DNA from 2 places in the Brevibacterium sp. UBA7493 genome. Region 2 is predicted to be linked to the other one. Evidence: riboswitches for the same ligand, from Rfam matches in the RefSeq annotation. Region 2 holds a riboswitch; the other holds the start of a gene.

Region 1 (5,739 bases), on a different contig from region 2:
CGTTCGAGCAGGGCGGCGAGCACGCCGTAGGAGCCGTAGATGCCGGAGAGCAGGTCGGCGATCGGCACGCCGACCTTCTGCATGTCATCGGGGCCGGAGCCGGTCAGCGACATGAGGCCGGCCTCACCCTGGGCGATCTGGTCGTAGCCGGCGCGGGAGGCTTCGGGGCCGTCGTGGCCGAAGCCGGTGATCGAGAGGATCACGAGGCGCGGGTTGAGCTCCATGCAGCGTTCGGTGGAGAACCCGAGGCGGGTGAGCACGCCGCCGCGGAAGTTCTCGACGAGCACGTCGGCGCGTTCGATGAGCTGGGCGAGAACCTCCTTGTCGCCGTCGTCCTTGAGGTTGAGGGCGATGGATTCCTTGTTGCGGTTGCAGGAGAAGAAGTAGGTGGCCTGCGGGTCGTCCTCAGGGCCGACGAAGGGCGGGCCCCAGGAGCGGGAGTCGTCGCCGGAGGCGGGGTTCTCGACCTTGATGACGCGGGCGCCGAGGTCGCCGAGCATCTGCCCGGCGTGCGGTCCGGCCAGTGCGCGGGAGAGGTCGACGACGGTGTAGCCGGACAGCGGTCCGGGGCGGGTGGTGGTCTCGGATGTGCTGCTCATCGTCAGGCGGTTCTCCTTCGTCGTTCGGCCGCTGGCAGCCGTGCCCGGCGGCTGGTCTCAGTGTGCCCGAGGTGTCGGTGCCGCTGCGCTGTCGTCTCGCGGACGCGTGTCTGCACGGGTGGTGTCAGACCGGTTCAGTTGTCCGGCACATCGGGTGAGCTGTATGTGTCCACGAGTCTACGCAACCGCTCGCAGGCGTAGCGCGCCCGGTCTCCGTCTGCGGACTGGATCGCCATCACCGACAGGGTCGAACCGTCGGACAGGTCGAGGGTGACCCACGAGTCACCACCCCGCGGGTGGAAGCTGATGGAGAGGATGCGCGTCCATTCGACCCTTGTCGTGCTGAAGATGTTGCGCACGATGAGTGCTTCGTCGGTGACAAATGCCGCGATCGCCCCGACGCGCCAGACGACGGCTCCGAAGATCACGCCCAGAGCATTCATCCAGATGATGTCGCGGGTCTTCCAGCCGGTCCAGTGCAACTGAGTCAGCCCCCAGCTCAGCAGTGCGAAGGACACGACGATCGTGATCGCGAGGAACACGGTGAGGATCCTCGTGAAATAGGGCCTGAATGGCCGTGTCTCAGATGCGGCAGGCGCCAATGTTCGTCACCAGGATGGCGCGTGCGCCGACTTCGTAGAGCTGGTCCATGGTCTTGTGCACGTCGCGGGCGGCGACCATGGTGCGCACGGCGTACCAGTCGCTGTCGTGCAGGGCGGAGACGGTGGGGCTTTCGAAGCCGGGGGTCAGCGCGGTCGCCTCGGCGAGGTGTTCGGCGGCGATGTCGTAGTCGACGAGGACGTAGTCGCGGGCGACCATGACGCTTTCGAGCCGGCGCAGAAACTTCCGGGTGCCCGGGTTCGACTTCCGGTTGGAGATGACCACGGCTTCGGAGTGCAGGACCGGTTCGCCGAAGGTCTGCAGCCCGGCCATCCGCAGCGTGGTGCCGGTTTCGACCACATCGGCGATGACGTCGGCGACACCGAGTTCGATCGAGACCTCCACGGCCCCGTCGAGTTTGATGACCCGGGCTTCGAGTCCGCGCTGTGCAAGGTCGCGTTCGACCAGCATCGGATAGCTGGTGGCGATGGTGAGGCCCTCGAGTTCGTCGATCTCGTGGAAAGCGCCTTCGGCTCCGGCGTAGTGGAAGCGAGAGCGGGCGAAGCCCAGCGGCAGCAGCTCCTCGGCTTCGGCACCGGATTCCAGCAGCAGATCGCGGCCGGTGATGCCGAGGTCGATGAGCCCGCGGCCGACATAGACGGCGATATCGCGCGGGCGCAGGTAGAAGAACTCGATGCCGGCGTCGACGTCGCGGTGGACGAGTCGCTTGGAGGTCGTGCGCACCTGGTAGCCGGCTTCGCGCAGCATCGTCGTCGCTGATTCGGACAGCGAGCCCTTGTTAGGCACAGCCACGCGCAGCATGCCGTCGGCCCGGACCGCCGGGATGCGGCCGGTATCGGTGATTTCTCGGCTCACAGCTTCCTTTCGGCTCACAGTTCGCGATAGACGTCGTCGAGGCTGATCCCGCGGGCGATCATCATCACCTGCAGGTGGTAGATCGCCTGAGCGATCTCACCTGCGAGTTCGACATCGGATTCGTACTCGGCGGCCATCCACACCTCGGCGGCCTCTTCGACGACCTTCTTGCCGATCGCATGGACTCCGGCGTCCAGCTCGGCCACGGTGGACGAGCCAGCGGGACGGGTGGCTGCTTTTTCGGTCAGTTCTGCGAACAGTTCTTCGAAGGTCTTCACACGGCCAGGGTAATACACCACCGGCACCAGTCTGCAGAGAGTCTCAGGCGCCGCCCTACAGAGCAGAGAGGCGAAGTCCCAGCGCAGGAGCTGGAAGCAGCGGCCCCAGAGGCTGCGGCCGGCGCCCGGCGCATCCAGACGATGACGTATGAAACTGCGATCAGGAGGAAGTGAGGGGAGGATCACAGCTCCAGGCCACCGAAACCTCCTGCCGTGAGCTCGGGAGCCTGCCCCGTGCGGGATGGCGCACAGACCGGATGGTTGAGGGCAATGCCGAGGGCGGACGTACATGATCGGGGTCGACGTCAGCACGACGTTCGAAGACCCTCAGCCGTCGGCGCAGTGCCCGGCGATCGTCTGTGCGGGTTCGCTCGGTGATGCGATCGTCTGCTTGGACTTCCTCGCCCAGTCGACGATGCCGACGATGACCATGATGAGGAAGACGAAGTACACGATGCCGGAGAACAGCAGGCCGCCCATGATGGCCAGTGGAATCCCGACGAGGTCGACGGCCAGCCACACGAACCAGAACTCGACGATCGCCCGGCCTTGGGCGTACATCGCCACGAGTGAGCCGATGAAGATGTAGGCGTCCGGGTATGGGTTCCACGACCAGTCGCCCCACGCCAGGATCCAGCCGAAACCGGCAGTGCCTGCGGCCAGGGCGGCGATGAGCAGTAGTCGTTCGGGCCAGGTCGCCCAGCGCACGCGGATCTCACCGGTCTCCTCCTGGGAGCGCTTCCACTGGCTCCATCCCCAGATCGCAGCGGCGATGATGACGACCTGACGCGCGGCGTTGCCGCCGAGGCCCGCCGAAATGCTGGCCGAGAACAGGAAGATCGAGCCGGTGATCTGCACAGGCCAGGAGAAGATGTTGCGCCGCAGTGCCAGGAACACCGTTGCCAGTGCGCAGATGTTGCCGATGACATCGGACCAGGGAACGGGCTTGCCCATGAGTTCGAAGACCGGGGCGTTGAGCCACGAGATGATATCCACTTTCCGAAACCTTTCGCTCAAGGCTCCGGGGGTTGCGACGCGTGAATAGCGCGGTGGCGCCGCGTAGGCTCAGGCACATATCGCCATCAGCTGCGCGGACGCAGACGTGCTTCCTCCCATCCGGACTTTCACCGTCGGTACTGGAATCCCACCAGTTCAGCCCCGTCGGAACGGGGGTCGCGGACTGTCACCGCCGGCTCGGACTTTCACCGACCCCGGAGCACGTACTCCTGGTGGCACTATAGGCTCTGGCTCACATGCGCGGCAACTTCTGTCTTGCCGCGCATGCCTGTTCAGCGCAGGGCGTCGAGGGCGAGTTCGCGCAGCTCTTCGATCGCTGCGCTGCGGTTTTCAGCGCTGTATACGGCGGAGCCTGCCACGAGCACATTCGCTCCGGCGGCCACAGCGCGGGCCACAGTCGTGGCTGAGACTCCCCCGTCGACCTGCAGCTGTACTTCGAGACCGGCGTCTTCGATCGCCTGGCGGGTGCGGGCCACCTTCGGCAGGCACACGTCGAGGAATGACTGGCCGCCGAATCCGGGTTCGACGGTCATGATGAGGATCTGGTCGAACTCGGCCAGCAGGTCGATGTAGGGCTCGATCGGAGTGGCCGGGCGGATCGCCAGCGAGGCCTTCGCCCCGAGTGCGCGGATCTCGCGGGCCAGCCGGACAGGGGCCGCGGAGGCTTCGGCGTGGAAGCTGACCGATGCGCAGCCCATCTCCGCGTAGACCTGGGCGTGCCGGTCGGCCTGCTCGATCATGAGATGTGCGTCGATGGGGATCGGCGAGACCTCACGGATCCGCTCGACGACCGGCGGGCCGAAGGTGAGGTTGGGAACGAAGTGGTTGTCCATGACGTCGACGTGGGCCATATCGGCTGCCGAGATCGCGTCGAGTTCCTCGGACAGGCGGGAGAAGTCACAGGACAGGATGCTGGGATGAATGCGAATGCTCACCCTCCCAGCATAGAGCCTCAGCGCTTCAGCCGGTGCGGCGCAGCAGTGCCAGGAACATCCCGTCAGTGCCGTGCACGTGCGGCCACAGCTGCACGGCCTGCCCGGTGCCGATCGGCGCCGAGGCGAACTGGGCGGCCTCCTGGCCGGTGACGTCTGCGAGGATCGCCGGCGCGTCAAGCACCTCGACGTCCGTGCCCGAGGCGGTGAGCACCTCGGTGACGATGTCGATCGTCTCCCCGTGGTGGGGCGAGCAGGTGGTGTAAGCCACGACTCCCCCGGGTGCGGTGAGCTCGATCGCCCGGGTCAGCAGTTCGCGCTGGATGGGCTGCAGTGCCTCGACGTCCTCAGGTTTGCGCCGCCAGCGGGCTTCGGGTCGGCGGCGCAGCGCGCCGAGGCCGGTGCAGGGAACGTCGGCGAGCACGCGGGTGTAGCGGCCGAGGTGCTCGTCTGCCAGGCTGCGGCCGTCGGTGTTGAGGACGGTGACGTCTGCGTCGATGGCGCGTACGGAGTCGCGGACGAGTTCGGCGCGGTGTGCGGAGACGTCGCAGGCGACGACTGGTGTTCCGGTGGCAGCGGCGTCTGCTGCCAGGATGGCAGTCTTGCCGCCGGGCCCGGCGCACAGGTCGAGGACCGGGCCGTCAGGTGCGCAGGCTGCGGTCAGGCCGAGGACTACGAGCTGGGAGCCTTCGTCCTGGACGCGGGCCTGTCCTGCCTGCACCTCAGGAAGTGTGTAGGGGTCTCCGGAGGACAGTTCGACGCCGAGCGGGGACAGCGCGGTGGGCTTTCCGCAGTCGGCGGCGATCGCCTCCCGGTCGGCCAGGCCGGGCAGGGCTGTCAGGCACACGCGGGCGGGCACATTGTCGGCTGCGAGCAGTGCGGTGAGTTCGCCGGCATCGCGCCCGTGGGCGGTGAGCGATCGGCGCAGTGCAGTGACGATCCAGGCCGGGTGCGCGTAGGTCAGCCCGATCTGCTCGTCGTCGCTGGCGCCTCTGGTGACGAGGTCGAGCCACTCGATGCGGGTGCGTTCGCTGATGCGGCGCATGACGGCGTTGACGAAGCCTGCGGCCTTCATGTGCTTGGTCGCCCGCATGAGACCGACGGCTTCGTTGACGGCGGCGTGGGCGGCGGTGTTCATGTCGAGCAGCTGGTGGGCACCCAGCCGCAGGGCATTGCGGGCGGGCGTGTCGAGCTTGCTGACCGGCCGGCCGGCGGCGTGGGCGATGATCGCATCGTAAAGACCGCGGCCGCGCAGGGTGCCGTAGGTCAGTTCGGTTGCCAGCCCGGCGTCGGCGGTGCTCAGCCCGGCACGGCTGAGCCGTGGGGGCAGCAGCAGGTTGGCGTAGGCGTCGTCATCGTCGACGGCGATGAGAACGTCGAAGGCGATGCGCCTACCGGGGTTGACGCGGGTGCGGCCATGGCTGACACGGCGGCGTT
Region 2 (5,739 bases):
AGGCAGCGGGGATGTCGATTCCGCGATCCTGTCGACGCTGCAGAACTCCGGCACGATCGTCATCATCTCCGACGGCCGGGTCGAGAACGTCGCAGCACTGATGCGGTACTGACCCCCGGCCGCTCAGGCGGTCCTGATCTCTGTCAGAGCGGCGAGTGCGGCAAGGGCTGCGCTCGCCGCTTCGTGTCCCTTGTCCTCCCGTGAGCCCGGCAGCCCGGCCCGGTTGCGAGCCTGCTCGTCGTCATCGCAGGTCAGCAGCCCGAACCCGACCGGTGTGCCGGTCTCGGCCGCCACCTTGGCCAGCCCGTCGGTGGCGGCCCGGCAGACGTAGTCGAAGTGCGGGGTGCCGCCGCGGATGACGACGCCGAGTGCGACGACGGCGTCGAAGCGTTCCGCCGCCGCACGGGCCAGCAGCGGCAGCTCGAAGCTGCCCGGCGCCCGGAAGACGCTGACCTCCATCCCAGTCGTCTCAGCTGCGGCCTCGGCGAGGGCGCGCTGGGCGCCGGCGAGGAGCCCGTCCATCACCTCGGTGTGCCAGGAGGAGGCGACGATCGCCACGCGGGTGCCCGGTGCGGCCTGCGGCTTCATCGTCGGTGCTCCGCTCGATGCCATGATGTGATCCCTTCTCTCAGTGTTCGGTGCGGTGTCCGGTGCAGTGCCCGGTTCAGTTCTGGTGCGGTGTCCGGTTCAGTTCTGGTGGGCGGCTGGGGTGTGCGTGTCGAGCCATGTGCGCAGGTCGGCGATCGAGATGACCGGCAGCCCGAACCGGGTCCCGAAGGCCAGCAGAGCGTCGAGGCGCATGACCTCGCCGGTGTCGTCGACGACCTCGGCGATCGCTGCGACCGGCCGGCAGCCGGCCAGCCGGGCGAGTTCGACTCCGGCCTCGGTGTGCCCGGCGCGCTCGCGGACCCCGCCGGCGGCGGCGATGAGCGGGAACACATGCCCCGGCCGGGTTAGCTGCTCCGGGCCCGCCTGCGGGTCGGCCAGCATGCGCAGGGTTGTCGTGCGCTCACCGGCGCTGATGCCGGTGTCCAGGCCGCGGGCATCGCAGCTGACGGTGTAGTTCGTGCCCTTCGGGTCCTCGTTCACCGCGGTCATGGCCGGCAGATCGAGGTGGGCTGCGATCTCAGCGGTCATCGGCGCGCACACCACGCCGGAGGTGTGGCGGACGATGAAGCCCATCCACTCCGGGCTCAGCAGCTCGGCCGGCACGATGAGGTCGCCTTCGTTCTCGCGGTCGGCATCGTCGACGACGATCGTCGGGACACCGCGGCGCAGTCGGCTGATCGCCTCCTCGATCGAGTCGAGCCCGTGTGCCGGGGACGCGTCGGCTGCGGTGGTCTCCCACGGCTTGTCCTGCCACGGCGACGGCGGCGCCTGCACGGGATCGGCACGTCGCACGTGGCGTCCGGCGAGGCTCTGGGCGTACTTGGCCAGCACATCGGTTTCGATGTTGACGAGGTCCCCGACGCTCGCCTGCCTGAACGTCGTCGCGGCCAGGGTCGCCGGGATGAGCCCGACTTCGCACCACGGCTGCCCGGCACCTGCCGAGGAGACGGCGGTGATCGTCAGCGAGGTCCCGTCGAGTGCGATCGAACCCTTCTCCACGCACAGCGGGGCGAGCGCGGCTGGCAGCTCGATGCGCATCCGCGTCCACGCCCCGCAGTCCTCGAAGACGCTGATCCGCCCGACCCCGTCGACGTGACCTTGGACGATGTGCCCGTCGAAGCGCCCGCTGGCCGGCATGCAGCGTTCGAGGTTCACCTGCGCGCCCGCCCTCAGCGCACCCAGGCTCGTGCGCGCCAGCGTCTCGCCCATGATGTCGGCGGTGAAGATCCCCGGGCCCGAGGTGCTGGCCGGGTTCTCATGTGCCGGCGCGGCTTCGGCGGAGGTGCGGGTGGCGGTGAGGCAGACGCCGTTGACGGCCAGGGACCCGCCGGCTGGCAGGTCGTCGATGAGGCTGCCGGCCCTGATGCTGATGCGGGCGGTGTCGGTGCCGGGAACGGAGGTGACGGACAGGACGGTGCCGGTGGCTTCGATGATGCCGGTGAACATGTGGTGACTCCTGTGGTCGGTGGTGGATGGGGCTGGCGGTGCCGGGGCCGGGGCGGCGGGTGCCGGTCTCAGGTGCAGGATGGTGTCGGTCCCGCTCGCGGCAGCGGCAGGGGCGGCAAGGTCGTCGGGGATGAAGCGCGGGGCGGCTGCGAGTGTCGGCACCTCAAGGCCGGCGGTGGCGGCGAGCCCGCCGGTGCCGAGCAGCTGCGGGCCGAGGTGGAGGAACAGCTCGTCGACGAGCCCGGCGGTCAGGAAGCCGCTGAGCAGGTGCGCCCCGCCCTCAACGAGCACGTGCTCGATCCCGCGCGCCCGCAGCTGCCGCAGCGCGTGCAGCAGGTCGTGGGTGCGCAGGTGGATGGTGCGCGGGTCGGCGGCGAGGTGGCTGGAGGCGTCGAGATCGCGGGTGCCGATGACGACCGGCACCGGCTGCCGGGCCGCAGCGCGGCCGTCGATGCGGGCGGTGAGCCGCGGATTGTCGGCCCGGGCGGTGCCGGTGCCGACGATGACGGCGTCGACCCGGGCGCGCAGCGCGTGCACGCGGGACCGGGTCTCATCGGAGGTGATCCACTGGCTGGTGCCGTCGGCAGCGGCGATCCGCCCGTCGAGGCTCTGGGCGAGCTTCGCCGTCACGAATGGCCGGGCCTCACGCTGCGCGGCCACCCACCGGTGATTGAGCACCGCCGCCTCATCGGCTGCCAGCCCGGCGACCACCTCGCGTCCGGCCGCCCGCAGCACCTCGGCGCCACCGGTGGCGACCGGATTCGGGTCGGCTGCCGCGTAGACGATGCGCGGGATCCCGGCCCTGACGATCGTATGCGCACACGACGGGGTCCGGCCGACATGGGCGCACGGTTCGAGCGTGACGACGAGCGTGGCGGTGCCGAGGTCGATGCCGGCTGCGACGGCGGCTGCCAGGGCTGCCGGTTCGGCGTGCGGGTGCCCAGCACCTGCGTGGTAGCCGGTGACGATCGTCCCGTCGGCGCCGATGACGGCCGCACCGACGAGAGGGGTGGCCCCGCGCTGGCCGCGGCGGGCGGCGGTGAGAGCAGCGGACATGGCCCGGCGTTCACGGGCAGTGATCCCGGCGGCAGGCGCGGCGGGTGCAGATGAGCGGTGCATTTTCCCTCTCCTCCTACCGGGGAGACGGGAGACAGGCGGCAGGCGTCCGCGCAGACACGGGTGCGCCGCTGCCGGTCCAGGCAGACACGGGTGCCCTGGACCGTGTGTTCCTCCCATCCAGACTTTCACTGTCGGTCTCGGAATCGCACCGAGTCAGCCGAACCCCTCCGCCCGTCTGGGCCTCGGCGTTCGGGTCGCGGACTGTCACCGCCGGTACGGAATCTCACCGTCCCCGGAACATCTGCCCACACCGTAGCACGCGTCACAGACACACCGGTCACCGCACCCGAGGCGGTGGGCGCCTCCCGTGCTTTGCCAGCACCGTTGTCCGGCCCGTCTGGCATAGTGAAGACAGGATGCTCACCAGGGAGATCATCACGGTGTCCCTGCTTGCGGAGGAACAGTCATGCACCCGTTCTCCCGCCCCGCGCTCGCCCTCATCGCCGCAGGCGCCGCTCTCACACTGGCCGCCGGATGCACAGCGGCAGATGATGCACCCGGCAGCTCACCTGCGCCCAGCACACCGGAACCGCGGCAGCTGAGCGAGGCGATTACCCTCGACTTCTACGCTAGCCTGCTCGCCGACAACGACACCGACCGGGCGCTGGTCGCCGACGCGATGGGCGGCAGGCTCGTCGCCGTCGGCGCTGATGGCGCTGAACTGTGGAGCCACCAGGCGCAGGTCGATATGGACCGGCCCGACAGCGTGGCCGCCTACTCCCACGGTGAGATCGTCATCGTCGACGACGGGACCGGCCATCTGCGCGCACTCGACTGGGGCGATGGCAGCGAAGCCTGGACCTATACGCCTGCCGATGCCGATCTCGGCTGCACCGAACCGCGTGACTACTACTCGTCCTCCTCCACCGGGACGAGCGCCCTGGGCGAGGATGGGATCATCCTGCTCGAATACGGGATGATCGATGCCGATCGCGGCAGCTGCACCGGTGATGAGCAGAAGGCCATGGTCCTCGGCCTCGATCCTGCCTCCGGCCAGCCTGCCTGGCCGGCCGTGCAGGCGACCGCCGATGCGCAGCCCATGGGCGGGGCGAACCTGCAGATCACCCCGGACCGCACGCGCGCCTACCTACCGTGGCGCGATGGCGACGGCAGCTTCCTCACCCGCCTCGACCTGGCATCGGGTCAGCATGCCACAGTCGATCTCAGTGAGTACGGGGAGCAGGACCTCGGCTTCGGGATCTACCCGCAGAAGGCACCCGGAACGCTTGTCTACGCCTTCGGCACCGCCGATCCTGACGCACCGTACTCCGGGTCCGTCACCCGCACCGCACTGCTGAGGCTGCCGATGGACCTGCCGGAGAGCTCTGGGGTGCTCACCCCGCTCAGCGCTGCCGACGATCCTAGCCTCGCCGCGGGCATCGACTTCAGTGAGGAGCCGGTCGCCTACTGTGCCGCCCGGCCCGTCTCCACCGCCGCAGGCACCTTCGTGTGCGCGAGCACCCAGCTGTTCGCCTCCCGGATCCTGGTGCTCGGCTCACTGCTCGACGGCAAGGCCTGGCACACCGACATCTCCGAGGACGCTTTCGAATTCGGGCTGTTCGACGAGCAGTACGGTCGCCTCCACACACCCGTCGACGGCACCGACGCGCCACTGGTCATCATGCCCGGTCTCGACGCCGGTGTCCGGGCCGTCAGCGCCACTGACGGATCGACGCTCTGGGAGGCAGGCGAAGACCTCGACCCGCTCGATCCGGTCGAGGGCAGCTACGGATTCGGCGGCAACGGCGCATTTCCGCAGCTCGGTCTCATCCCGGTGCTGCTCAACGACGCGGTGCATTTCTTCACCCCTGACGGCAAGGAGCACCCCGAGGCCCACGCCGTCGGCCAGTATGCCGAGCCGAGCGCCACCGGCCGCTGGTTCGCAGCAGCCGCCGGTGAGTCCACCACGCTGTGGACCGTCACCGGCGGCTGAACGACGCCGCTGTGCGGCGCCGGTAAAGCTGCGCTGCGTCTTACCAGCCGCGTTCGGCCAGGCGGTGTGGGGCCGGCAGGTCGCTGACGTTGAGGCCAACCATCGCCTCACCGAGTCCGCGGGAGACCTCGGCGAGCACCTCGGGATTGTCGTAGTTCGCCGTGGCCTTGACGACGGCTTTGGCCCGTGCCTCCGGGTTGCCGGACTTGAAGATGCCTGAGCCGACGAACACGCCCTCAGCACCGAGCTGCATCATCATCGCCGCATCGGCAGGCGTGGACACGCCCCCGGCGACGAAGGTGACGACCGGCAGGCGGCCGTCGCGGGCGACCGTGCGCACGAGGTCGAACGGCGCCTGCAGCTCCTTGGCCGCAACATAGAGCTCATCTTCGTTCAGCGCAGCCAGGCGGCGGATCTCACCGCTGATCGTGCGGATGTGGCGGGTCGCCTCGGAGACATCGCCGGTGCCGGCCTCACCCTTCGAACGGATCATGTCGGCACCTTCGCTGATGCGGCGCAGCGCCTCTCCGAGGTTGGTGGCCCCGCACACGAACGGCACCTCGAAGGCACGCTTGTCGATGTGGTTGACGTAGTCGGCAGGGGAGAGGACCTCGGATTCGTCGACGTAGTGC

The links. A riboswitch is a leader RNA that binds a small molecule or an ion and turns the genes downstream of it on or off. The one in region 2 is predicted to bind FMN.
Region 1: it holds a riboswitch for FMN, as region 2 does, so the genes downstream of both, B4E96_RS02605 (nicotinamide mononucleotide transporter family protein) here and ribD (bifunctional diaminohydroxyphosphoribosylaminopyrimidine deaminase/5-amino-6-(5-phosphoribosylamino)uracil reductase RibD) in region 2, are expected to answer to the same signal.

Annotation. Positions count from the first base shown of each region.
Region 1 covers NZ_DLOD01000003.1:272,449-278,187, forward strand. Annotated here, with positions in the region: gene B4E96_RS02585 (CaiB/BaiF CoA transferase family protein) at 1-599, opposite strand, end outside; gene B4E96_RS02590 (PH domain-containing protein) at 734-1,141, opposite strand; gene hisG (ATP phosphoribosyltransferase) at 1,182-2,021, opposite strand; gene B4E96_RS02600 (phosphoribosyl-ATP diphosphatase) at 2,090-2,353, opposite strand; gene B4E96_RS02605 (nicotinamide mononucleotide transporter family protein) at 2,681-3,349, opposite strand; FMN riboswitch at 3,452-3,577, opposite strand; gene rpe (ribulose-phosphate 3-epimerase) at 3,643-4,305, opposite strand; gene B4E96_RS02615 (RsmB/NOP family class I SAM-dependent RNA methyltransferase) at 4,331-5,739, opposite strand, start outside.
Region 2 covers NZ_DLOD01000004.1:44,443-50,181, forward strand. Annotated here, with positions in the region: gene B4E96_RS04050 (hypothetical protein) at 1-112, shown strand, start outside; gene ribH (6,7-dimethyl-8-ribityllumazine synthase) at 124-612, opposite strand; gene ribD (bifunctional diaminohydroxyphosphoribosylaminopyrimidine deaminase/5-amino-6-(5-phosphoribosylamino)uracil reductase RibD) at 688-3,174, opposite strand; FMN riboswitch at 3,276-3,418, opposite strand; gene B4E96_RS04065 (PQQ-binding-like beta-propeller repeat protein) at 3,581-5,107, shown strand; gene pdxS (pyridoxal 5'-phosphate synthase lyase subunit PdxS) at 5,148-5,739, opposite strand, start outside.